Regions from separate parts of the Bradyrhizobium sp. BR14999 genome, predicted to be linked through region 2. Evidence: riboswitches for the same ligand, from Rfam matches in the RefSeq annotation. Region 2 holds a riboswitch; each other region holds the start of a gene.

Region 1 (7,667 bases), 1.5 Mb from region 2:
GCGGGAGCGCGCCGATGTCGGCGTTGAACGGAGCCGTCGGATCAAAATTGTCACGTGCCGACAGACTGACGGTCTGCACCCGCGCGCCATAGGAAACGTCGGTCGTGGGCGTCACACCCAATGTGTGCTGAAGATAGCCCGCAACCGTCTGCTGCCTGAGGTCGTAATTGTGCCAGGCGGCGAGACCCTGGCCGGCGCCGCGGCTCTGCTGAAAGCTCGCATCGTAATAGTCGATGCCGGTCAAGAGCTGCGACGGCATTCCGAGCAGAAGGCTCTTCACGCTGAGCCGCGGCGTGATCGACCATGTCGTCAGATTGGCGTCGACATAGGTCGAGGTGAAGAAAGCGGGCACCGGCGTCGGACTGGAGAAGAATGCACTCTGCTGCCTCTTGTCGCGCATCCCGCCGTCGACGATGAGATCGACGCCGTTCACCAGGGTTTTTGTGAAGCCCGCTGTCGCGCCAAAACCTTGCTGGTTGGCATAGTTGAAGGGCGTGCTGGTCGCTCGCCGGTTGGTCGCGAGCTCATCGAGGCCGATCGAGGGATCGACGGTGCGGCCGCCCGGCAGTCGCAGCTCCTGATTGTCGCCGGTCACGGTCAGGAAAGCAGTCAACCCCGGCGTCGTGTAGTTCAGATTGCCGACACCGTTCTCCTGGGAATAGCGATTGTTGTCGCGATAGCCATCGGTCTTGACGGTATTGCCGTAAAACGAGGTCGACCACGGACCGGAATTGAGCGATGTCGAGACGTTGCCGAGCCTGGTGTTGAACGAGCCGAAGCCGGCCTCGATGCGCGCGGCCATGGGCGGTCTGCCGACGCCGTTCTTGGTGATGATGTTGATGACGCCGCCGACCGCATTGTCCCCATAGAGCACCGCACCGGAATTGCCGCGCGTGATCTCGATACGCTCGATGGAATTGAGCGGGATGGTGGCAAGGTCCACCTGCGCCATGTCGATGTCGTTCAGCCGTCGTCCGTTGACCAGCACCAGCGTGTTGGCGGTTGCGAACGCGCCGAAGCCGCGCAGGTCGACACTGGTCTTGGCGCCGATCGGACCGCCATAGAACGTCGTGATCTGGGCGCCCGGTGCTTGCGTCGAGATGATCTCGGCAAGCGTCTGCGACGGCGCATGGGCGATGTCGGCGGCCGTGATGACGCTCGTGGCGGCGCCGACGATGCCTCCATTGTTGCTGGCCGCCTCGCCGCCAGAGCCGGACGAGCCGGTCCCTGTCGGCGCGCCGTTCGGCATCGCCCGGCGCCTCCCCGTGTCGCCATCGCTGGTCGCCCTGGCACGTGTGCGGTGCTGATCGTCGAGCCTGGTCACTTCGACCGGTGGCAACTGCTCGGCGGCAGTCTGGGCGCGGGCGCCCCTCATATTGAGGACAAGAACGGGAATGATGAAGCTGGACGCCAGCCAGGCCGTGCGACGGCACCGGACGGCGGCGGAAACGGAAGACATGCGAATAAAACCTCGGCAGGACGTCAGTGGCACGTCACAGCGAACGAGGTTTCACGACGGAGCGATCAGTCGTTCCGGTGAAGCTAATGTCTGTACTCCCCGACCGACATCTTCGCGTGTGACCACGGCTGACGGCAGGTCTCCTGGCTCGCGGGTCGTGACCTCTCCGTCGCCTTCCCAGGACCGAGATTCCCAGTGGCATAGGACGAGAGATTCGCCGCTTACAGTTGCGGGGGCAGCCATGGCATTGAGAAGATCCCGGCGTTGGGAAAATCTCGCACCACGTTCCCTTTTGATCTCCGTGACGAGAACCGTCGCGGATCTTTTACGAGTCGTGCGGCCCGGGAGTCAATCGGCTGGTTGCATCTGGCAGCGACCACTCGCCGCTGCCGGTCCGTCCCGCAAGCAGAGGCCCGGCGCTACGTCCGCCCTCGTGGGCGCTGGGCCTGCGCCCAAGCGACGGCGACGTCGCGTGGCGGAACATCGATGCGCTTGATCGGCGTCAGTTCGCCGGAGGCAGAGACAATCGCGGTCTCCTCGCGGCGGCAACGCCGACACACGAAACGGACCTCACGCGGGAATGCCGACCAGCTTGAACGTTTGACGTTCGCAGCCATCGGCCAAGCGTCGCAATGCGACACCAGGAACCGGCCGGGATCGAGCATACCCATTCAATCGGACTCCACGTCCTGCCCGCTTCCTTCAATGATTAATCCAAGTGAATCGTTCCGGTGCCAGGGCACCGCCGACGGCCTCCTGTCTTTTGGCGCGTCAGCGAACTTGGTTGCGTCGCTCCCGACCTTCGCACGCATCAAGAACTCAGCGAGCCCCCTTGAGGGTGCAGGAGGTCGTGCAGGTGACCGTGGTGCCGTGATCGCATGACTTGCAGGCGCTGACGCACTGATTCATGTCGCGAGGATTGTAGCTGTAGTTTCGCATCGGGCAGGTCGACGTCGAGCCGGTGATGTCCTGCTCCTGATCGCAGGCCGCCGTCATGAGCGCGAATATGATCACTGCAACGAGACGCATGGGATTGCCCGTCAAACATGGCGAGTGACACTCGCGAGGCGCGCTGCATCGCAACGAGCCCCGGCCTTCCCACCGCGAGCCATCGCCAATCAGCGACGCCCGCATGCGTCTGAGAATGCGCGCCAAATGTTAAGAACGGATTGCAGTCGGCCTCAAGCAGCAGCGCTGGTCGCGATCGCCTGCCGCATATCCACTGCCAGCTGGCGGTACTGCTCGGCGAGCTTCAGATAGAACTCGCGCTTGGTGCTGTCGGTGGCGAGCTTGGCGATCAGCTCGCACTCGGCGGAGAGCGTCTCGAACCGTTCGAGCCTGTCCTCAAGGTGTGTCATCGGCGTGTCCCCATCTGACGCCTCAGGGACGTCAAGCCTAAGCCCGGGAAATAGGTCACGGCGAACATCGTTATGGAGTAGAATCGTTTTTTCCGTTCGGCGACGCCGGACGGCAGGCAATGCTATTTCTGCTCCAACCGCCAGGCGCCGTCCCAACCGCCGTCCGGCGGGTTGGCCTCGAATTGCGCGATGCGGCCGAGCAGCGTGCGTGAGGGACCGTCGCCGGGGACCGCTTCGAGCGCGGCGTTGAAGGCGGCGCGGGCGTCGTCGAAGTGCCCGGCGCGATAGGCGTCGAGACCTTCGGCATAGAGCGTGCGCAGGCGCGCTTGCGCATCGGTGAGTGCGCCGGCCCTGCCCATCACCTCGAAAACAGCTTGCGGTGCGCGCTGCCCCGCGACCGCGACGCGATCAATCTCACGCAGTTCGAGCTGTGAGCCGATCGCATCCGCCGTTGCCTGCGAGACCAGGATGCGGGTGCCGTAGGCCTTGTTGGCGGCCTCCAGCCGCGAGGCGAGGTTCACGGCGTCACCCATCACGGTAAAGCTCATCATCAGCTCGGAGCCGATGCTGCCGGTCAGGACCTCGCCGGTGGCGATGCCGATGCGCAGATCGCACGGCGCCGGCATGGCGCGGATGCCGAGCAGATCCGGCAGCTGCTTCTGGAGCGCGGGCACCTGATCGGCCATCTCGATGGCGGCAAGGCCGGCGAGCATCGCCTGCTCGCCCTCCTCGATGAAGGGCGGGCCCCAATAGCACATGATTGCATCGCCGATATATTTGTCGATGATGCCGCGATTGCTGCGGATGGGGCCGGACATCACCGTGAAATAGTGGTTCATCACCTTGACGAGGCCGCGCGGGGTCACGCCCTCGCTCATCGAGGTGAAGCCACTCATGTCGCAGAACATGATGGTCATGACCCGGCGCTGGCCGTCGATGGCGACCTCCGGCCGGTCAATCAGGCCCTGCACCACCTTCGGGTCGATGTAGCGGCCGAAGGTCTCACGGATGCGCTCGTTGTGCCGGAGCTGCTCGATCATGCGGTTGAAGGCCGCGGCAAGCTCGCCGATCTCATCCTGGGTGGAGACGGTAATGGGCTTGTCGAACCGGCCCGCCTCGACCTCGCGGGTGCCGGCGAGCAGCAGCCGCACCGGGCGCGTGATGCCGCTACTCACCAGGAGCGCAAAGGCAAATCCAACGATCGCTGCGAGCAAGGTCACGATGCCCGATACGATGATCGCCTGGTGCTGGTGGCTGATCACCTGCGACGTGCTGAAGAAAACCTGCGTCAGCATGTCGGCGCGGATCGCATCGATCTTCTGATTGAACTGGTCGCGCAGCACGTCGATGTGCTCCAGCGTGCCGCGGGCCTCCGCCATCTGTCTGGCATCGACCTGCTTGGCCAGCTTTGCGTGGTCCTCGGTCAGATCGCGGCGCAGCTCAGTGACGGCGGTCTCGATGCGGAGCTCGATCCGCGCCAGGGCAGCATTGTCGGACGGTGTCCTGGGATCGTTGATGATGGCGTTGATGAGCGTGCGTGCGCTCTCGGCCTCCTCCTCGATCCTGCGGTCGGTCTGCTCGAACTCGCGCACGCGCGCCGCATAGGCCTCCTCGTCCGACGGCGACTGCATCTTGGTCATGACCATGCGCCGCAGCGCCAGCGCACGCTCCAGCGAGCGGATGTTGGCGCGCGCCAGATGGCCGTAGGCCGGGATGTAGCGGTTGGTCAGCTCGTCCAGGAGGACGCCGACCTTGCTCGACATCACCATCGACAGGATCGAGGTGACCAGCATCAGGACGATCAATCCGAGGGCGATACCGACGATCTTGCGCCGGATCGACTGGTTGAAAATCGGCATAGGTGCAGGGCAAAGGCTGAAAGGATGAAGCGAGGGAACTCAATACACCGGATTTAGCCATGGGAACACGCGCAATCTCGCCTTTCTGACGCCGTGAGCCGTACGCAACCGTCGCGCGAGCCTCAATCGTTAACAAAGGTTAAACACGCTGCCTTTTCCGCTATTTCGGAAGTTCCCGAGTTCCCATCCGTATTTTGCCGCATTGTTGCGAGAGCGTGAGGAATGCGAAACGATGTCATGACATCGTTTGGTGTCGTCTCTTGATTCTCAAGCCGCATGTCGTCGCGGACCTTGGTTTGTAGTGGTTTCGCAGGGGGACCATGGAATGAACCAGTGCCTACGCTCGCTCGCGTGTGTCGTTGCCGTGGCCACAATGGCCCTCCTTCCCACCGAGTTGGCGGCGAAGAGCAGTCATAAATCTTCCGCGCCGAAGAAGACGCATGAGGCGAAAGCCGGCAAGCAGCGCCATGCCTCCGCCGGCAAAGCGCGGCACGGCAAGCACGTCGAGGCCAAGCGCAAGCCGAAGAAAACGGTCGACGAGCCCTCGGACAAGCCGGCACCACCGCCGCTGACCGGCGATCTCGCCGCGCTGAAGGATGCGATCGACCTCGCGCGCAAGGGCAAGACCGAGGATGCGGGCGCCGCGCGCGACCGCATCACTGACCCCGCCGGACAGAGGCTTGCGGACTGGTTCATGCTGCGCCACTCCGAGAGCACGGCGAATTTCAAGCGCTACGCCGCCTTCCTCGCCGCCAATCCGGACTGGCCGAGCAGCGCCCTGCTCCGCCGCCGCGCCGAGGCGCGGCTGTGGCAGGAGAAGAGTGACGCGGCCATTGTGCACACATTCACCATGGACCGGCCGACCAGCGCCAAGGGCAAGTTCGCGCTGGCCCGCGTACTGCTCACTGAAGGCGAGACCGACAGGGCTGCGCGTCTCGTGCGCGAGGCCTGGCGCACGGACGAATTGACCGAGCGGAGCGAAGAGGACTCCTATGCGGCGTTCAGCGACCTTCTATCCGCCGACGATCACCGCGCGCGCATGGACAAGCGCCTCGGCGCCAAGGACTACGCAGGCGCAAGGCGCGCGGCCAAACGTCTCGGCGAGGATGCGCTCGCGATCGTGAAGGCCTGCGCCGCCGTCACCGGCAAGGCGAGCAAGGCCAAGGACTATCTCGAGGACGTCTCGACCGAGGCGCGGCGCGATCTCGGCTATGTGCTGTGCCGCGCTCAGTGGCATCTTCAGAACGACCGCATCGACGACGCAGCCGAGGTGATCCTCGCCGCCCGGCCCGACACGATGGCCGCGCAGGACACCGATGCCTGGTGGCGCGAGCGCCGCCTGCTGGCGCGCAAGCTGCTCGACCAGGGCAAGTTCAAGACCGCCTATGACGTGGTGCGCACGGCCGCGGTGCCGGAGAAGGAAGTCTATCGCGTCGACTACCACTTCATGTGCGGCTGGATCGCGCTGCGCTATCTCGACGATCCCAAGACGGCGATGGTGCACTTCGCCGCGATCGACGCAGGCTCGGCCAATCCGATCGCGCTGTCGCGCGCCCATTACTGGCGCGGCCGCGCCGCCGAGGCGATGGGTGCCACAGCCGACGCACGCATGAGCTATCGGGCGGCAGCGCGCTATCAGACCGCCTATTACGGTCAGCTCGCCCGCGCAAAGCTCGGCCTGGACCGAATCGAACTGCGCGCGCCCTCGCCCGTGCTGGCCGCCGCCGACACGCAGTTGGCGGACGAGCGCGTGCGCGCAGCCAACATGCTCTACGATATCGGCGAGCGCGACGTCGTGTTCTATTATGCCGAGGATTTTGCCAAGGAGAGCTCCGACGCCGCGGCGCTCGAAGCGCTCGCCGCGCTCGCCGGACAGCGCAACGACGCACGCGTGATGCTGGAGGTCGGCAAGTCGGCCCTGGCGCGCGGGCTCGCGCTCGACCACTACGCCTTCCCCACCATCGGCATTCCCGAGCACAAGCAGGTCGCACCCGCGATCGAGACCAGCGTGATCTATTCAGTGGCGCGCACCGAAAGCTCGTTCGACCAGCGCGACAAGTCGCCTGCCAATGCGGTCGGGCTGATGCAGGTGACCCCGGAAGCGGGCCGCGACACCGCCAAACGCTTCGGCCTGACCTATGACTGGGACAGGATGGTGTCCGATCCCGTCTACAACACCCAGATGGGCGCGGCCGAGCTCAGCGCGCTCTTGTCGGAATATCGCGGCAACCAGATCATGACCTTCGCCGGCTACAATGCCGGCCGCGGCCGTGTGCGCGAATGGGTGCAGGCGCGTGGCGATCCCAGAGATCCCAAGGTCGATCCGGTCGACTGGGTGGAGCGCATCCCGCTGTCGGAGACGCGCAACTACGTCCAGCGCGTGATCGAGAACGTCCTTGTCTACCGTGCGCGGTTCGAAGACAGCAGCATCATCGCCGGCAAGAGCGACCAGCGCGTCGTCACTCACGAGGTGAGCGCAACCGCACCCGTGGCGGCCGCAGCACCCGCTCCCTAGTCAACGCCGCCGGGGCTGGACGCGGCGCCTGCGGGGTTACGGTGCTGCGGCTTCCACGCGCGTATAGTCGCGCAGCCAGGTGTCACCTCCTTCCGTCGATCAGATCGCCACCGCCCAAATATGCGCCGGTCAACGCTCTTGCGAAGGTCCAGGCGTGTATCGTGCAGCTCCAGCACGAGACGGCACTCAGGACCGCCAACGTCTCGATCATGTTGCCAGCGGCGAGCTCGACGTTCCCGGCGGCCGTTTCTGTGCGCCCGGGCATCGACCATTGCATGAAGTACGTGACGAGTTCGCCGCGCCGGTAGCAATCGGTGTCACAGTAGCAGCGCTGTGTCCGCACATGCCTGACATAGCCGATCCCGATTGACCGCGAGCATGCGCTGCACGTGGCGGTGCGCAACGGGGGCTCGTGATTGACCACCACGAATTTCATGAAGCCGCCCTCACGCGATCTTTCGCGAGCGCCTCGCAGA
Region 2 (7,667 bases):
CGTGATAGGGCTCGTCGCCTGCGGGAATATCGAGTTTTGCCAAGAACGCCTTGCGGAAATCATCCGACGTGAACAGGCCGTGCAAATAGCTGCCCTGCACGCGGCCATCGCGCGAGATCGCGCCTTCCGGCTCGCCGTTCAGTTTCGCAAACGGCCGCGCACGGTCGGGCCCATCGGTGCGGCCGATGTGGATCTCGTAGGCCTCGATCGGCTGATCCGTGGCGGCATGCACGGCCGCGACCCGCGTCAACGTCTTCTGCGGGCTCATCACCGTTGTCACGTCCAGCAGCCCGAGGCCCGGCGTGTCGCCCGCAGGGCCCTCGATGCCATCGGGATCAGCGACTCTATGTCCGAGCATCTGATAGCCACCGCAGAGGCCGAGCACATGGCCGCCCCGGCGGTGATGTGCGAGCAGATCGATGTCCCAGCCCTGCGCCCGCAAAAAGGCGAGATCGCCGCGGGTGGATTTTGAGCCGGGGATGATGACGAGCCTGACATCGCCAGGAATCGCTTCGCCCGGACGCACCATGACGAGATCGACGCCCGGTTCGAGCTTGAGCGGATCGAGATCGTCGAAATTGGCGATCCGCGATAACGCGAGACAGGCGATCTTGCATTGGCCCGGCTTTCGCGCATCGCGCAGGCCCAGCGCGTCCTCGGCCGGCAGCTCGCCGGCGCGCGCGAACCAGGGCAGCACGCCGAGGCCGCGCCACGCAGTCCTCGCTTCGATCAGCCTGTAGCCGTCGTCGAACAGCGTGGGATCGCCGCGGAACTTGTTGATGACAAAACCCTGGATCATCGCGGCATCATCGGGATCGATCACCGCCTTGATGCCGACGAGCTGGGCGATGACGCCGCCGCGGTCGATGTCGCCGACGAGCACGACGGGCACGTCTGCCTTGCGCGCAAAACCCATATTGGCGATGTCGGCCTTGCGCAGGTTCACTTCGGCCGGGCTGCCCGCGCCCTCGACCAGCACGAGATCGGCGCGTGCCTTCAGCCGCTCAAAGCTCTCCAGCACGGCGCCCATCAGCGAAGGTTTCATCGCCGCATAGTCACGTGCACGGGCGGTTGCGATGCGCTTGCCGTGGACGATGACCTGCGCGCCGACATCGGTCTCGGGCTTGAGCAGCACCGGGTTCATGTCGGTGTGCGGCTCGACGCCGGCGGCGAGCGCCTGCAGCGCCTGGGCGCGGCCGATCTCGCCGCCGTCAACGGTGACGGCCGCATTGTTCGACATGTTCTGCGGCTTGAACGGGAGCACGCGCAGGCCACGTCGCGTGAAGGCGCGCGCCAGGCCGGCAACGATGAGCGACTTGCCCACGTCCGAGCCGGCCCCTTGGATCATCAGCGCGCGCGCCATAGCGAGATGGTCTCAGAATTCGACGCCGGCTTGCGCTTTGATGCCGGAGCGGAAGGGATGTTTGACCAGCGTCATCTCGGTGACGAGGTCGGCGATCTCGATCAGTTCGTCCTTGGCGTTTCGCCCGGTGAGGACGACATGCGTCATCGGCGGCTTCTGCGTGGTGAGGAATTCGACGACCTCGGCGATATCGAGATAGTCGTAGCGCAGCGCAATGTTGATCTCGTCGAGCACGACCATGCGCAGGTTGGGATCTGATATCAGCTCCTTGGCCTTCTCCCAGCCGGCGCGCGCGGCGGCGATGTCGCGGGCGCGGTCCTGCGTTTCCCAGGTAAAACCTTCGCCCATTGCGTGGAACTGGCAGAGATCGCCGAAATGGCCGGTGAGCAGGCGCCGCTCGCCGGTATCCCAGGCGCCCTTGATGAACTGCACGACCGCGCAGGGGAAGCCATGGGCGACGCAGCGGACGATCATGCCGAAGGCGGAGGACGACTTGCCCTTGCCGGCGCCGGTGTGGACGATGATGAGGCCTTTTTCGCCGCTCTTGGTCGCCATGATCTTGTCGCGGGCGGCCTTCTTCTTCGCCATTTTCGCAGCGTGGCGGGCGTCGGTTTCCTCGCCCGTTTGGGTCTCCGGTTCAGGCGTCATCGTACCAGTCCTTCGGCTTGACAAGTGGCGGCCAGCGGCAAATGGTGGGCCCGCGTTGGTTCCTGTCCTATGACAGGCGAAGAGGGAATGCGATAGGGTCCGAATCGGCAAGATTTGGGTCCAAAATGCAGCCGCCCCCGCGACCGTGACCGGAGAGATGCCCGAAGCCACTGATCCCTAACGGGATCGGGAAGGCGGGGATCGAAGGGCAAGACCCTGCTCCGCAAGCCGGGAGACCTGCCAGCGCGGACGATTTTGGACCGGCGGACGGGGTGTTCCGCGACGGGGAAACGGGCCCCTGGAAAGTGGTTCGTGCGCCTCTTCGCCTCCCGCTGTTTATTCTGGAAGAGGCGATGACGGTCACACTTCACGTCTGCATTACCTGCCGTGCCGGCGAGACGCTTGGCGAGGGCGAGACGACGCCCGGCAAGCGGTTGCACGGTGCGATCCTGGACGCCGGCGTGCCCGACGGCGTGAGCGTAGTTCCCGTCGAATGCCTGTCGGCCTGCAGCCAGGGCTGCTCGGTCGCGCTCAGCGCGCCCGGCCGCTGGTCCTATGTCTATGGCCGCCTGTCGGATGCCAATGCGCGCGACGTGATCGCGGGCGCTGCGGCCTATGCGGCCGCGCCTGATGGCCTCGTGCCCTGGCGCAGCCGTCCCGAAATCTTCCGCAAGCAATCGCTTGCCCGCATTCCCCCCATTGCCGTCGTGCCGGAGGCCGCCGAATGAATTCGCTCGCAAAAGTCCCTGTTACGGTGGTCACGGGTTTTCTCGGCTCCGGCAAGACGACATTGATCCAGCATCTGCTCGCCAATGCCGGCGGCAAGAAGCTCGCCGTGCTCGTCAACGAGTTCGGCAGCGAGGGCGTCGATGGCGAGATCCTGAAGTCGTGCGCCGATGCCAACTGCCCGGAGGAAAACATCGTCGAGCTCGCCAATGGCTGCATCTGCTGCACTGTCGCCGACGATTTCATTCCGACCATGGAGCAGCTCTTGGCGCGCCCAGTGCGGCCCGATCACATCCTGATCGAGACCTCGGGCCTGGCGCTGCCAAAGCCGCTGTTGAAGGCATTCGATTGGCCGGAGATCCGTTCGCGCATCACGGTCGACGGTGTGATCGCGCTGGCCGATGCCGAAGCCGTCGCTGCCGGCCGCTTCGCGCCGGATCCGGCTGCGGTCGAAGCGCAGCGCGCGGCGGACGACAATCTCGATCACGAGACGCCGCTGTCGGAAGTGTTCGAGGACCAGATCGCCTGTGCCGACATCGTGCTGTTGACCAAGGCCGATCTTGCGGGCGCCGCGGGTATCGAAGCCGCCAAGGCGGCGATCACGGCCGAGATGCCGCGCCGCGTGCCGATGCTCCCCGTCACCGACGGCGCGATCGATGCGCGCGTCATCCTCGGCCTCGGCGCTGCCGCGGAGAACGATCTTGCTGCGCGTCCGTCGCATCACGATGGCGAGGACGAGCACGAGCATGACGATTTTGCCTCCGTCGTGATCGATCTTCCGGAAGTGTCTAATGTCGAAGCGCTGGTCGCCTCCGTCCAGCGCCTGGCGCGCGAGCAGAACGTGCTGCGTGCGAAAGGCTATATCGCGGTCGCGGGCAAGCCGATGCGCCTGTTGCTGCAAGCGGTCGGCGAGCGCGTGCGCCACCAGTTCGACAAGCCCTGGGCTGCCGGCGTACGGCAATCAAAGCTCGTCGTGATCGGCGAGCACGGTGATATCGACGAGGCCGCGATCAGGTCAGGACTTGGTCTTTCAGGATCTGGCATCTGATGCACGTCGTCTTCCGCGAGAGCCGCGGTCTCGAGGAGACCGCGACGCCAAGGGACATCGGCCAGGACCCGGCCGATCTCGTGGTGCTCTCGTATTCGGATTCCGATCTTGCCGCGTTCGCGGCCGGTTGGCGGCGCGGCCGCGACAGCCTGCCGTCGCTGCGGCTCGCCAATCTTGCGGAGCTGCGTCATCCGCTTTCGGTCGACACCTATATCGAGCGCACGCTCTCCTATGCGCGCGGCATCCTGGTGCGGTTGATTGGCGGTGAGTCCTACTGGCCGTATGGTCTCGCGGCGCTCCGGCAACTTGCCAAGGACCGTAACATCGTGCTGGCCGTGCTGCCGGCCGATGGCCGCGACGATACGCGGCTGGACGCGTATTCGACCTTGCCGGTCTCGACGCTGCGCCGGCTCAAGGTGCTCTGCGACACCGGCGGCCCGGTCGCCGCGCAAGCTGCGATCGCGCAGCTCGCGCTGGCCTCGGGCCTCTATGCCGGGCCAGTCGCCGGCGAGATGACCGTGCCTGAGATGGGGTTCTACGATCCCGCGCGTGGCGTCATTGCTGCGCCGGTGGGCGGCGAGGGGAAGTCCCGCGCGCTGGTGACGTTCTATCGCTCCTATCTCACCGCTGCGGACGCCGGCCCGGTCGATGCCTTGATCGCCGCGCTGCGCGAAAAGGGCTTTGATGCCTATGGTGTCTTCGTCACCTCGCTGAAGGCCGCGGGCGTTGCCGATTGGCTGCGCGCGCATCTCGCGCAGGATCCTCCGGTCGCGATCGTCAATGCGACGGCGTTCTCGGCAATGAGCGATGACGGCACGACGCCGTTCGATGCTGCATCATGCCCGGTGTTCCAGGTTGCGCTCTCGACGGCGCGGCGTGAGGACTGGGCGGAATCGCTGCGCGGCCTGTCGCCCGGCGATCTCGCGATGCATGTGGTGCTGCCCGAGGTCGACGGCCGCCTGTTCGCGGGCGTGGTGAGCTTCAAATCCGCTGGGATGCGCGATCCCGATCTGCAATTCTCGCATCTCGCCCATCACGCGGATGAGGAGCGGGTGCAGGTCGTCGCCGCACGCGTTGCCGCCTGGCGGCGGCTCGCGGAGACGCCGGCTGGCGAGAAGCAGCTGGCGATCGTGCTCTCGAACTATCCGGGACGCCCGCACCAGGTCGCGCATGCGGTCGGTCTCGATGCGCTGTCCTCAGTCGAGGCATTGCTGTCTGATCTTGCGGAGGTCGGCTTCGATGTTGCGCCGGTCGATGCGCTCGGCGAGACGCTGCTGAGGCAGCAACTGACCTGGAGTGTTGCCGATTACCGCGCGGCGCTCTCGCGCCTGCCGCAAGCACTGCGGGATGATCTCGCGCAAGCCTGGGGCGCGCCGGAGGATGATCCGAGCTGTCGCGACGGCGCGTTTCATTTTGCCGCGATCGCTTGCGGCGCGTCGATCATCGCGGTCCAGCCCGAGCGCGGCGATGCAACGACGCGCGATGCCGACTATCACGATCTTGCCCGCACGCCGCGCCATGCCTATGTCGCATTCTATCTCTGGCTTCGGGAGCAGGGCTGTGACGCCGTCGTGCACATGGGCGCACATGGCACGCTGGAATGGCTGCCCGGCAAATCCGTGGCGCTGTCGCAGGCATGCTGGCCCGAGGCTCTGATCGGCGATCTCCCCGTCATCTATCCCTTCATCGTCAATGATCCCGGCGAGGCCGCGCAGGCCAAGCGGCGCATCGCTGCCGTCACGATCGGCCACCTGCCGCCACCGCTGGCGGCATCCGCGGTGCCGGAAGGCCTGCGCCGGCTCGAACGTCTGCTCGATGAATACTCGACTGCCGATGGTCTCGATCCCGCGCGCCGCCAGCGTCTGATCTCAGCGATCCGCGACGAGGCACGCGCGGCGGGTCTCGAAGACGATCTCGGCCTCGATGCATCGGCCGCACCAGCCGAAGCCATTCCGCGGATCGATCGCTTCGTCTGCGATCTCAAGGAAAGCCAGTTCGGCGACGGCCTGCACGTGTTCGGGCGCGGCGCCTGCGGCGAAGCGGAGCGCGAGGCGCTGCAGGCGGCGCTTGCAGGCAAGCGCGTTGCGCCGGGGCCGTCGGGCTCACCCTATCGTGGGCGCCAGGACGTGCTGCCCACCGGGCGCAATCTCTTCGCCGTCGATCCACGCGCGGTGCCGACGCCGTCGGCCCATGCGCAAGGCATCAAGCTCGCCGAAGAGCTGCTGCGCCGTCACTTGCAGGATCATGGCGACTGGCCGAAGGGGCTCGTGGTCGATCTCTGGGGTTCGGCGACGATGCGCACCGCAGGCGAGGAGTTCGCGATGGCCCTGCATCTGGCAGGCCTCGCGCCGCGCTGGGACCACGCCTCCGGCCGCGTCACCGGTTACGACATCATCGCGCCGGCCGAGCTCGGCCGTCCCCGCATCGACGTAACACTGCGCGTGTCCGGCTTGTTCCGCGATGTCTTTTCGGGGCTGGCGCAATTGTTCGAGGCCGCGTCCGAGGCACTCGCAGGCCGCGACGAGGAGGACGAGGAGAATCCCTATCGCCACCGCGCGTCACGTGTATTTGCGCCGCGGCCCGGACAATACGGCGTTGGCCTGTCGGCGATCCCTGATGCCTTCACGCCCGAGACGCGTGATGCCGCCGGGGAAGCCTGGCTGTCGGCATCGTCCTGGGCGTTCTCGGCGGATGGCGCGATCAAGCCCGATCGTGCCGGCATCGAGGCGCGGCTCGCGTCGGCGGATGCTTTCGTTCACGTCCAGGATCTGCCGGAGACCGATCTTCTGCTCGCTGCCGACTATGCCGCGCATGAAGCCGGCGTCGCCGCAGCTGCGGCACATCTCGGCGCGGCAGGACCATCGCTCTATCACATCGACACAACGCGCCCCGAGGAGCCGCATGCGCGCACGCTGACGGAAGAGATCTCGCGCGTCGTCCGGGCCCGCGCGGCGAACCCGGCCTGGATCGCCGGCATGATGCGCCACGGCTTTCGCGGCGCGGCCGAGATCACCGCGACGCTCGAGCACATGGCCGCCTTCGCGCATCTTGCCGGCGCCGTGCCGCCGCATCTATTCGATCTCTACTACGATGCGACGCTCGGCAACGATGATGTCCGCGCGTTCATGGCACGCGAGAATCCGACGGCGCTCGTCGCAATGGAGACGTGCTTCACGCGGTTGCATGAGGCCTCGCTCTGGCGGACACGCCGCAATTCGATCGCCGCTGCGCTGAAGGAGGCGTCATGAGCGCTTCCGCGATCAAGGGCTGGTGTCCCGGCGCGCTGAGGCCGATGCGATCGGGCGACGGCCTCGTGGTGCGCGTGCGTCCTTTCGGTGGACGCCTTGACGCGGCACAGATTTCCGGCCTTGCCGAGCTGGCCGAACGCTTCGGCAATGGTCTCATCGACGTGACGAGCCGCGCCAATCTCCAGATCAGAGGTGTCAGCGACGAAAGCCACGGCCCGCTGCTCGATGGCCTTGCGCGACTGGCGCTGCTCGATCCCGACGTCGATATCGAATCCCGGCGCAACATCCTGGTGACGCCGTTCTGGAACGAGGGCGACGACACGCAGGCGCTCGCCGCCGAGCTCGAGGAGGCGCTTGCCGACAGCGCGCTCAAATTGCCCACAAAGTTCGGCTTCGCGATCGATGACGGGACCTCGCGCGTGCTGGCCGGCGATTCCGCCGACGTGCGCATTGAGCGCGATCGCAGCGGCCGGCTTCTGGTGCGGGCCGATGGTGCGAGGCTCGGCCGCTCGGTCGGGCGCGGAGGCGCCGTGAGCACGGCACTGGCGATCGCAAACTGGTTCATCGCCTCCGGCGGCATCAGCGGCGGGCGAGGGCGCATGGCGGCCCACATCGCTTCCGGTGCGGCATTGCC
Region 3 (7,667 bases), 4.2 Mb from region 2:
CGCCGAAGGAATGAAATGACTGGACAAACGCCGTTTCGAAGCGACGTCTTCGCTACCCAGCCGTTGGCGCGAGCTGGGCAGCTCCACAAGTCCGCCCTTGAATGGCTTAAGCTGTCAATGACAGGAGGCGCAGTATGAAGTTTGAGAGCAAAGTGATTGTCACGATTGCTCCGACGGGAGGTGTGGTGAAAAAATCGCAAAACCCACACCTGCCGACCCAGCCCGGGGAGATCGCCGAGGATGTGTACCGGTGCTACGATGCGGGTGCCTCTATCGTGGCGCTGCATGCGCGCAGGCCAGACGACGGCGCGACCTGTAATCCGGAAATCTACCAAGACATCAATTCTCGGATAATGAAAAAGTGCAGCATCATCATCAACAACAGCACTGGCGGAGGCGTTGATGGAGATATGGTGCGATCCCTAGAGCCCGGTCTTGATGAGGTTATATTCGAAGAGCGCCTAAAAGGACTCGAGGCTGGCGCCGACATGGCGACATTTGACGCTCACACCGTTTTGGCCAGCTTTGGCGGACGTGAGATTGTCGTTAACACCTCGCCGGCCCGCTGCGACATCATGGCGAAACGATTCCAAAAGACAGGCATCAAACCTGAATGGGAATGTTTCTCACTTTCCCACCTTGTCCAAGATCCGATACGTCTCATCAATAAAGGGTTCGATAAGCCCCCTTATTGGGTCAATTTCGTTCTGGGTGCCGATCGTGGAATTCAGGGCGGATTGCCGTACACTCCGCAGATCCTTGACATGCTGGTCGGGAATCTTCCCAAAGGAGCGATGTTTTGCGTTAGTGGGATCGGTCGAGCGCAGCTATCGGCAACAACTCACGCGGTGCTCGCTGGTGGCCATGTTCGTGTCGGGCTAGAGGACAATCTCTACCTCGAACAGGGTATACTTGCTACTAACGTGCGGCTGGTCGAACGGACGGTAAGGATTATCCGAGAACTTGGGTACGAGCCCGCCACTGCAGTGGAGGCTCGAGCGATGCTTGGGCTGGTGCCTCGCAAATTGGGATAGTCGCCGCCCTCGAGTGGAAGGGATGTGCGCTGGCCCGCGCATTCGATGCGTCGTTCAAGGTAGATCCTGAGCGCGGGCGCTACGAGTAGAGTGCTGTCGATCTTTGAAGGTGAGATCGGACCTCGGCTCATCGGCCTAATGCCGCCGCGCAGCTCCAAGGCTTGAGCAAAATGTGCGGGTGGGCAGCGACGTGTTTAGGAGCAGACCGAATTGTTGGACGTGGTTGCTGCCCAGTGTCATGCTGCCGACGACAAGCTGAGGTCTGGCTTGGTCGCGAGCGCTGTCGCCAAGAATACGCGGCGGCTCGTGCCGCTTTTGGGCGTCGCTTATTTCTTCAACAACCTCGACTGGACCAGTGTCGGCATCGCCGCGTTGCAGATGAACGAAGCCATTGGCTTAAGTGCCGCACAATTCGGCTGGGGCGCCGGAATCCTCTTCTTTAGTTATTGCCTGCTGGAAGTGCCCAGCAACATGATGATGTATCGTTTCGGTGCGCGCCGCTGGCTGGCTCGCATCATGATGACCTGGGGCCTTGCGGCCGCGGCGACGGCGTTCGCTGTTGGACCATACAGCTTCTATGCGATACCTTTCTTCTGGGTGCTTTCGAATCAGGCTTTTTTCCCGGCGTCATATGGTACATCTCCATCTGGTTTCCGCCGCGATCGCGAACAGGCGTCCTCGCCTGGTTCATGGCTGCAACACCGTTGTCTTCTTTGATCGGCAATCCGCTATCGGCTTCTTTGTTAGCAATGGATGGGGTTTGGCGGCTGGCCGGCTGGCAATGGATGTTCCTGATCGAAGGTCTTCCGGCCTGTCTGCTCGGCGTCCTATGCCTCGTTCTGCTAGCCGACACGCCGGACAAAGCAGCGTGGCTGACGCCCCGAGAGCGCGAAGCGTTGCTGGATGAGCTCGCTAGGGAAGAGCACGATAAAGTCAGAAAGGATCTGTGGGCCGCGATGAAGGACGTCCGCGTGGTAATGTTGACGAGCATCAGTCTCGCTTTCACGATCAGCTCCTATGGGATTGGTATCTGGCCTCCTCTGATCTTAAAGAGCCACAACTTGAACAACATGCAGGTTGGCTGGCTCTCGGCCATGCCCTATTTCTTTGTGACAATAGGCATGTTGCTCTGGGCACGCCTTGTCGATCGCAAGGGGCAAAAGATCTACAATCTGATCGCCGCATTGATGCTTGGCGCCACCGGACTTCTCTTTTCGGTAGTGCTTACGTCGCTCGTACCGGCGCTCACATGCATGACACTTGCTCTGATCGGCACGATTTCCGCGCGCACAGTCCTTTACACGATCCCGCAAAGTTTCCTTGCCGGTCCTGCTGCGGCCGGAGGCATCGCATTTATCAATTCCATTGGTGCCTTCGGCGCGTTCGTCGGCCCGTACATGATGGGCTTCCTTAAGGACAGGACGGGATCCTTTGAAACTGGCATGATCGGGATGGCAATCATTCTAGTTTTTGCAACGGGCATCGCCGGCAGTCTCAAACTCCTGGGTACGCATAATGATGACATTCCTGTCAGAACCGCCTAAGCAGGGCACCCTCGGGGTAAGGACTGTCCGCAAGGCCGCGCCTTTTGGAGCGGACCTTGCTAAAGGAGATCGCGGTAAAATCGGCCTAAGGGGCAACTCAATCCTGACAATGTGCGCAAAACAGGCCTATTCGAAACTTTGCCCACCGATACGTTAGCCTGCCCAGACTTCCAACGATAAAACCGAGCCTGAACATGTCGGCCGTTCAGGCTCGGCAAGGATCGATCTCGAGGTCGGCATCAAATCAGCTTTTGGGCTTCGGCGCATGATAAAGGCGGGATAAAAGATTGGCGCGATGCCGTTCCTGCCCGCCGCGCGCAGGTCATGTCATTTGCGGTTCTTTGTATTCGAGAGCTTCTCGCCTGGGCCGCTCTTGGCAGTCTCTCCGCTAGGGGAAGGCAGTTTCGATTTGTCGCCGCTTGCAAAGGTGAAAGTGTCCGCGCCGGCGCTGATGCCATTCCATGCCACCGGTTCGGCGAGTGAAAGTAGCCAGAGTCCCTGAAATCCCGATGCAGCGTTCAACTGCCCAGTCCATACCGTGGTCGATCCGCAGCCCACAAAATTCACCGAAAAGCTGATCGCCGCGCCACTATTGGTCTGCGCGAGCCAGCCCGTCAACGCCTGAGGGGTACCTTCATCGCAGCTATTGCTCGCATTGTTCGTGTAAGTGCCGGAAATCGCGCCTGTGTTTGGATTATAATTGTCGACCGCTAGGGTTGAGCCGTATTGGTTGGTCCAGGTCCAGATCGGTTGCGCCGCTGCAGGCGCCGCTAGGAGTAGACCTAGACAGGCTGCACTCATACAACTCGTCAATTTCCACTTTGCTTCAGACATTTCCAACTCCATATCGCTCCGGTAGCGGAGCGTACTTCGTTATAAGGCCCTCGGTGATCAATTTAAACGAGTGTTTATGTCGTGATAGCGCTATCAGGTTGAAATGTGATTGATGCCTAGTGCCAACTCTGCAGGGCAGGGTGGTGCGGTCATTCAGACGCGAGCAGCCGATTCGCGACCGGGCCGGTCCTGCTTGAGCTGTTGTTAGCTCTGCGCCATCAAACGCTGACAGGGGCCTCCGGTCGTCAGTCTTCATGTCCATCGTTTCAGGATCCCGCGTCTGTCTAGGTACATGTGGACACCGCGGAAGGGAAACCCAGTCCAAATGCGGCTCGTTGTGCCTTGCGTGAAATGGAAACTGACGCTCGTGGCGCTTCGATTTGTATGATCATTCGCAGACCCGGATGCTGCCGGCCGTGCCCTGCGCGACATTAACCTGTTCGGCGCCGGCCCACCCGGCGCCGTAGAGGGCATTCGATCCAGAAATGCATTGGGAAGCTTCGTTAAACAAACCGGTTCTAATCGCGAGCTCACCCTGACATCAGGACGCCTTGCGCATTTCGCGGGCCGCCGCAACCATGTTGATGAGCGACGGACGGACTTCGGTCCACTTGCGGGTCTTTAGGCCGCAATCCGGATTGATCCAGAGCTGTAAGTCCTCCAGCCGTTGGCGGGCCCGCGCGATGAGATCCTCTATTTCAGCAACTTCGGGAACGCGCGGCGAGTGGATGTCATAGACGCCAGGGCCGATGTCGTTTGGGTATTTGAAGGCAGTGAATGCATCGAGCAGCTCCATCTTAGAACGGGACGTTTCGATCGAGATGACATCCGCGTCCATTGCGGCAATTGCATCGATGATGGCGTTGAACTCCGAGTAGCACATGTGGGTATGGATCTGCGTCGCATCGGCAACACCGGAGGAACAGAGGCGGAAGCTCTCCACTGCCCAGTCGAGATAAGACTTCCAATCGGAGCGGCGGAGGGGCAAACCTTCGCGGAGCGCGGCCTCATCGATTTGGATCATGGTTGCGCCGGCCTTTTCCAGTTCGGCGACCTCGTCTCGGATCGCGAGCGCGATCTGACGGCAGGTCTGGCTGCGCTGAATATCGTCACGGACAAACGACCAATTCAGGATGGTCACCGGCCCCGTAAGCATGGCCTTCATCGGCTTTCTGGTTAGCGACTGCGCGTAGCGCCACCATTCGACGGTCATCGGCTTCGGCCGCGAGACATCGCCGAACAGAATCGGCGGACGAACGTAACGTGAGCCGTAAGACTGCACCCAGCCGTGCTTAGTGAACACGAAGCCGGAGAGCTGCTCAGCGAAATACTGGACCATGTCGTTGCGCTCGAACTCGCCGTGGACAAGAACGTCCAGCCCAATCTCTTCCTGCCAGAGGACCGCGCGAGCCGTTTCCTCCTTCAGGAATTGTTCATATTCGGCCTTTGTCAACTCTCCCTGGGCACGCGCGGCGCGGGCGTTACGTACCTCGGGGGTCTGTGGGAACGACCCGATTGTGGTCGTCGGAAAAAGCGGCAGGCCGAGACGCTTGCGCTGAACCTCGGCACGGCTCGCAAAAGCGTTCTTGCGGCGGCACATAGTCTCGTCAATCGCCGCCGTCCGCTCGGCGACGGCCCTGTCATGGATCTTCGGCGATGTCCGTCGAGCCTTCGCTGCAAGGGCTGATTCGGAAAGCGCGGCAATGGCGTTTCCGTCGCTCGCAAGCGCTCTCGCCAGGATCGTGAGCTCGTCGATCTTCTGGACCGAGAAGGCAAGCCACCTCTTCACCTCCGAATCGAGATCGGTCTCGAGCTGAACGTCGATTGGGACATGCAGGAGCGAGCAGGAGGGTGCGAGCTGCACGCGATGCTTGCCGAACTTTGCAATGACGGGCTTGAGCCGCTCAACCAGTGCCGACAGGTTCGAGCGCCACACGTTGCGGCCGTCGATGACGCCGAGCGAAATCACGAGGTCGGCATGAGCGCCAACTTCAATTTGGCTCAGTTGTTGGGGAGCGCGAACCAGATCGACGTGCAGTCCGGCCACGGGCAGTCCTAGAGTGGTCGCCAGATTGGCGTCGATCGCTCCGAAATAAGTTGCAAGCATGATCTTGATGCCAGGCACCTCCTCAGCGAGACGCCCATAAGCACGCTGGAGCGCATTCCGCGTAGTCTCATCGAGATCAAGCACCAGATAGGGCTCGTCAAGCTGGACCCACTCGGCTCCCCGTTTCGCAAGCTCCTTGAGAACCTCGACATAGACGGGCACGAGGCTCTCGAGCAGCGAAATCGGATCAAACGTCGGATCGGCACTCTTGCCGAGCTTTAGGAAGGTGACCGGTCCTACCAAGACAGGACGCGTTTGATAGCCAAGGGCTTTGGCCTCCTCATATTCCTCGATCGGTTTACGGGAGGAGAGCCTAAAGGTCTGTCCTTTATGGAATTCGGGCACCATGTAGTGGTAGTTGGTGTCGAACCACTTAGTCATCTCCTGCGCAGCGGCGCCGTGACCTTGCGCGTGACCGCAGCTCGCGTCGTGTTCCCTGTCTTGCGAGCCTCTTGCCATGGCGAAATAGGTCTTCAGCGAGACCGGACCGCCATCCCAGCCATACGCCTCAGGAATGGCGCCCACCATGACGCTCGTATCGAGAACCTGGTCATAGAGTGAAAAATCATTTGACGGGATAACGGTGACGCCCAGCGACTTTTGACGCGCCCAGTTGGCAACGCGTAGAGCGGCCGCCGCTTCAAGAAGCTGCGAGTTGGTGATGTTGCCAGCCCAGTAGCTTTCGAGCGCCAGCTTGAGCTCACGGCGCGGTCCGATACGCGGCGTGCCGAGGGTTGCGACAGGAAGTGAGAGAAGAGACATAGCTTTAACCCCATTGTGTGCGGGCAAAGGCCATGGCGGAAACGCAGGCAGGAGGCCACGAAAGCGGGACCCGCTACTAGGCGTACCACCGGACACCCCGCCCGTGGACGAATAAGTTGTCGGGGCAGGTCTCCTGGCTCGCGGGTCATCGCCTGCATCCGGCCTTCCCGAAGCTTCTGCTTCAGTGACACGTTTGGATGCGGGCTCGCCGCTTACAGTTGCGGGGGCAGCGCCGGCATTGCTTCAATCCTGAACGGATCGAGAGCGCACCGGCTTCCCTCTTAGCTCCGGATCAAACAAGACCTGGAGAACCTCGACGCCTCCGATTATCTGCAACAGAACCAATACGTCAACCCTGAGATCGTCTTTGCTGCGGCATCCCGGCAAGCCTGACGGTCTTACCCATGAGGCATTGAGGTCACCGAACAATGTTGGTGTGAAGCTCTAAGCGCGTTTGATTCGGCAGTGGCGTAACATCGATCGCTTAAGCTTCCACACCGGTCAACTACCAGTGCTGGCAATTGTCAATCTGACAGATCTCGTCAACTCTTAGATCAAAGACCGTAGCGGAGCCGCACCAACAAGTCCGAGGCCGCTTTAGGAGCGCAAGCAGGAACCCGACGCTGTCACCGGGACTCCGACGGATCCCGCGATGCGGTCGGCACTTGAGGTTCGTCAGCTCTAGTCGAGTTTAACGGAAACCGCCAAATTCGAGAGTTGGAGCTATGACTGCTACGATCTTGTCGGATAGTGACGCTCCTCGCGGCGACATCGTCAAATGCGCAGCCCGCATCGGCGCGGAAATCCGGAACGTCAAGCTATCGGGCGACTTGCCGGAGCAGACGATCCGCTCGATCAATGAATTGCTATTGGAGCACAAGGTCATCTTCTTTCGCGACCAGGGGCATCTCGACGATGCGGAGCAAGAGCGCTTTGCCCTTCGTTTCGGGAAGCTGGCACCTCATCCGACGCTCGGTGCAATCAAAGGCACGGCGTCGATCATCGAGCTTGATTCGGCGCGCGCCGGGAGCCGGGCCGACTTGTGGCACACGGATGGAACCTTCGTCGATGCCTACCCCAAGATTGCGGTCCTACGAAGCCTCGTGATGCCGCCATTCGGTGGCGATACGGTCTGGTCAAACACCGTTACGGCGTATCTCGACCTCGCACCGCCGCTGCAGCGGCTTGCAGACAAGCTCTGGGCCGTTCACAGCAACGCCTTCGACTATGCAATATTGGCCCGCGTCAGCGAGCTCGACAAAAAGCATTTGGACGAAATCTTCACTAGAACAATCTATCAGACTGAGCATCCTGTCGTGCGCGTGCATCCCGAGACCGGCGAACGCGCGCTAGTGCTCGGCGCTCTGGTGCAAAATTTCGTTGGTC

The links. A riboswitch is a leader RNA that binds a small molecule or an ion and turns the genes downstream of it on or off. The one in region 2 is predicted to bind cobalamin.
Region 1: linked by a shared signal. The riboswitch ahead of ACR9YP_RS24245 (TonB-dependent receptor) and the one ahead of ACR9YP_RS31415 (DUF1636 family protein) in region 2 are both predicted to bind cobalamin.
Region 3: linked by a shared signal. The riboswitch ahead of metE (5-methyltetrahydropteroyltriglutamate--homocysteine S-methyltransferase) and the one ahead of ACR9YP_RS31415 (DUF1636 family protein) in region 2 are both predicted to bind cobalamin.

The regions. Positions count from the first base shown of each region.
Region 1 covers NZ_CM148536.1:5,191,392-5,199,058, reverse strand. Annotated here, with positions in the region: gene ACR9YP_RS24245 (TonB-dependent receptor) at 1-1,375, opposite strand, end outside; cobalamin riboswitch at 1,576-1,790, opposite strand; gene ACR9YP_RS24240 (hypothetical protein) at 1,879-2,130, opposite strand; gene ACR9YP_RS24235 (hypothetical protein) at 2,279-2,488, opposite strand; gene ACR9YP_RS24230 (hypothetical protein) at 2,641-2,817, opposite strand; gene ACR9YP_RS24225 (adenylate/guanylate cyclase domain-containing protein) at 2,940-4,676, opposite strand; gene ACR9YP_RS24220 (lytic transglycosylase domain-containing protein) at 5,002-7,191, shown strand; gene ACR9YP_RS24215 (hypothetical protein) at 7,274-7,627, opposite strand; gene ACR9YP_RS24210 (hypothetical protein) at 7,624-7,667, opposite strand, start outside.
Region 2 covers NZ_CM148536.1:6,698,461-6,706,127, reverse strand. Annotated here, with positions in the region: gene ACR9YP_RS31425 (cobyric acid synthase) at 1-1,363, opposite strand, end outside; gene cobO (cob(I)yrinic acid a,c-diamide adenosyltransferase) at 1,376-2,011, opposite strand; cobalamin riboswitch at 2,051-2,270, shown strand; gene ACR9YP_RS31415 (DUF1636 family protein) at 2,365-2,739, shown strand; gene cobW (cobalamin biosynthesis protein CobW) at 2,736-3,785, shown strand; gene cobN (cobaltochelatase subunit CobN) at 3,785-7,033, shown strand; gene cobG (precorrin-3B synthase) at 7,030-7,667, shown strand, end outside.
Region 3 covers NZ_CM148536.1:2,547,800-2,555,466, forward strand. Annotated here, with positions in the region: gene ACR9YP_RS11765 (beta-keto acid cleavage family enzyme) at 135-1,034, shown strand; partial or broken gene ACR9YP_RS11770 (MFS transporter) at 1,413-2,578, shown strand; gene ACR9YP_RS11775 (avidin/streptavidin family protein) at 2,906-3,412, opposite strand; gene metE (5-methyltetrahydropteroyltriglutamate--homocysteine S-methyltransferase) at 3,954-6,281, opposite strand; cobalamin riboswitch at 6,388-6,612, opposite strand; gene ACR9YP_RS11785 (TauD/TfdA dioxygenase family protein) at 7,007-7,667, shown strand, end outside.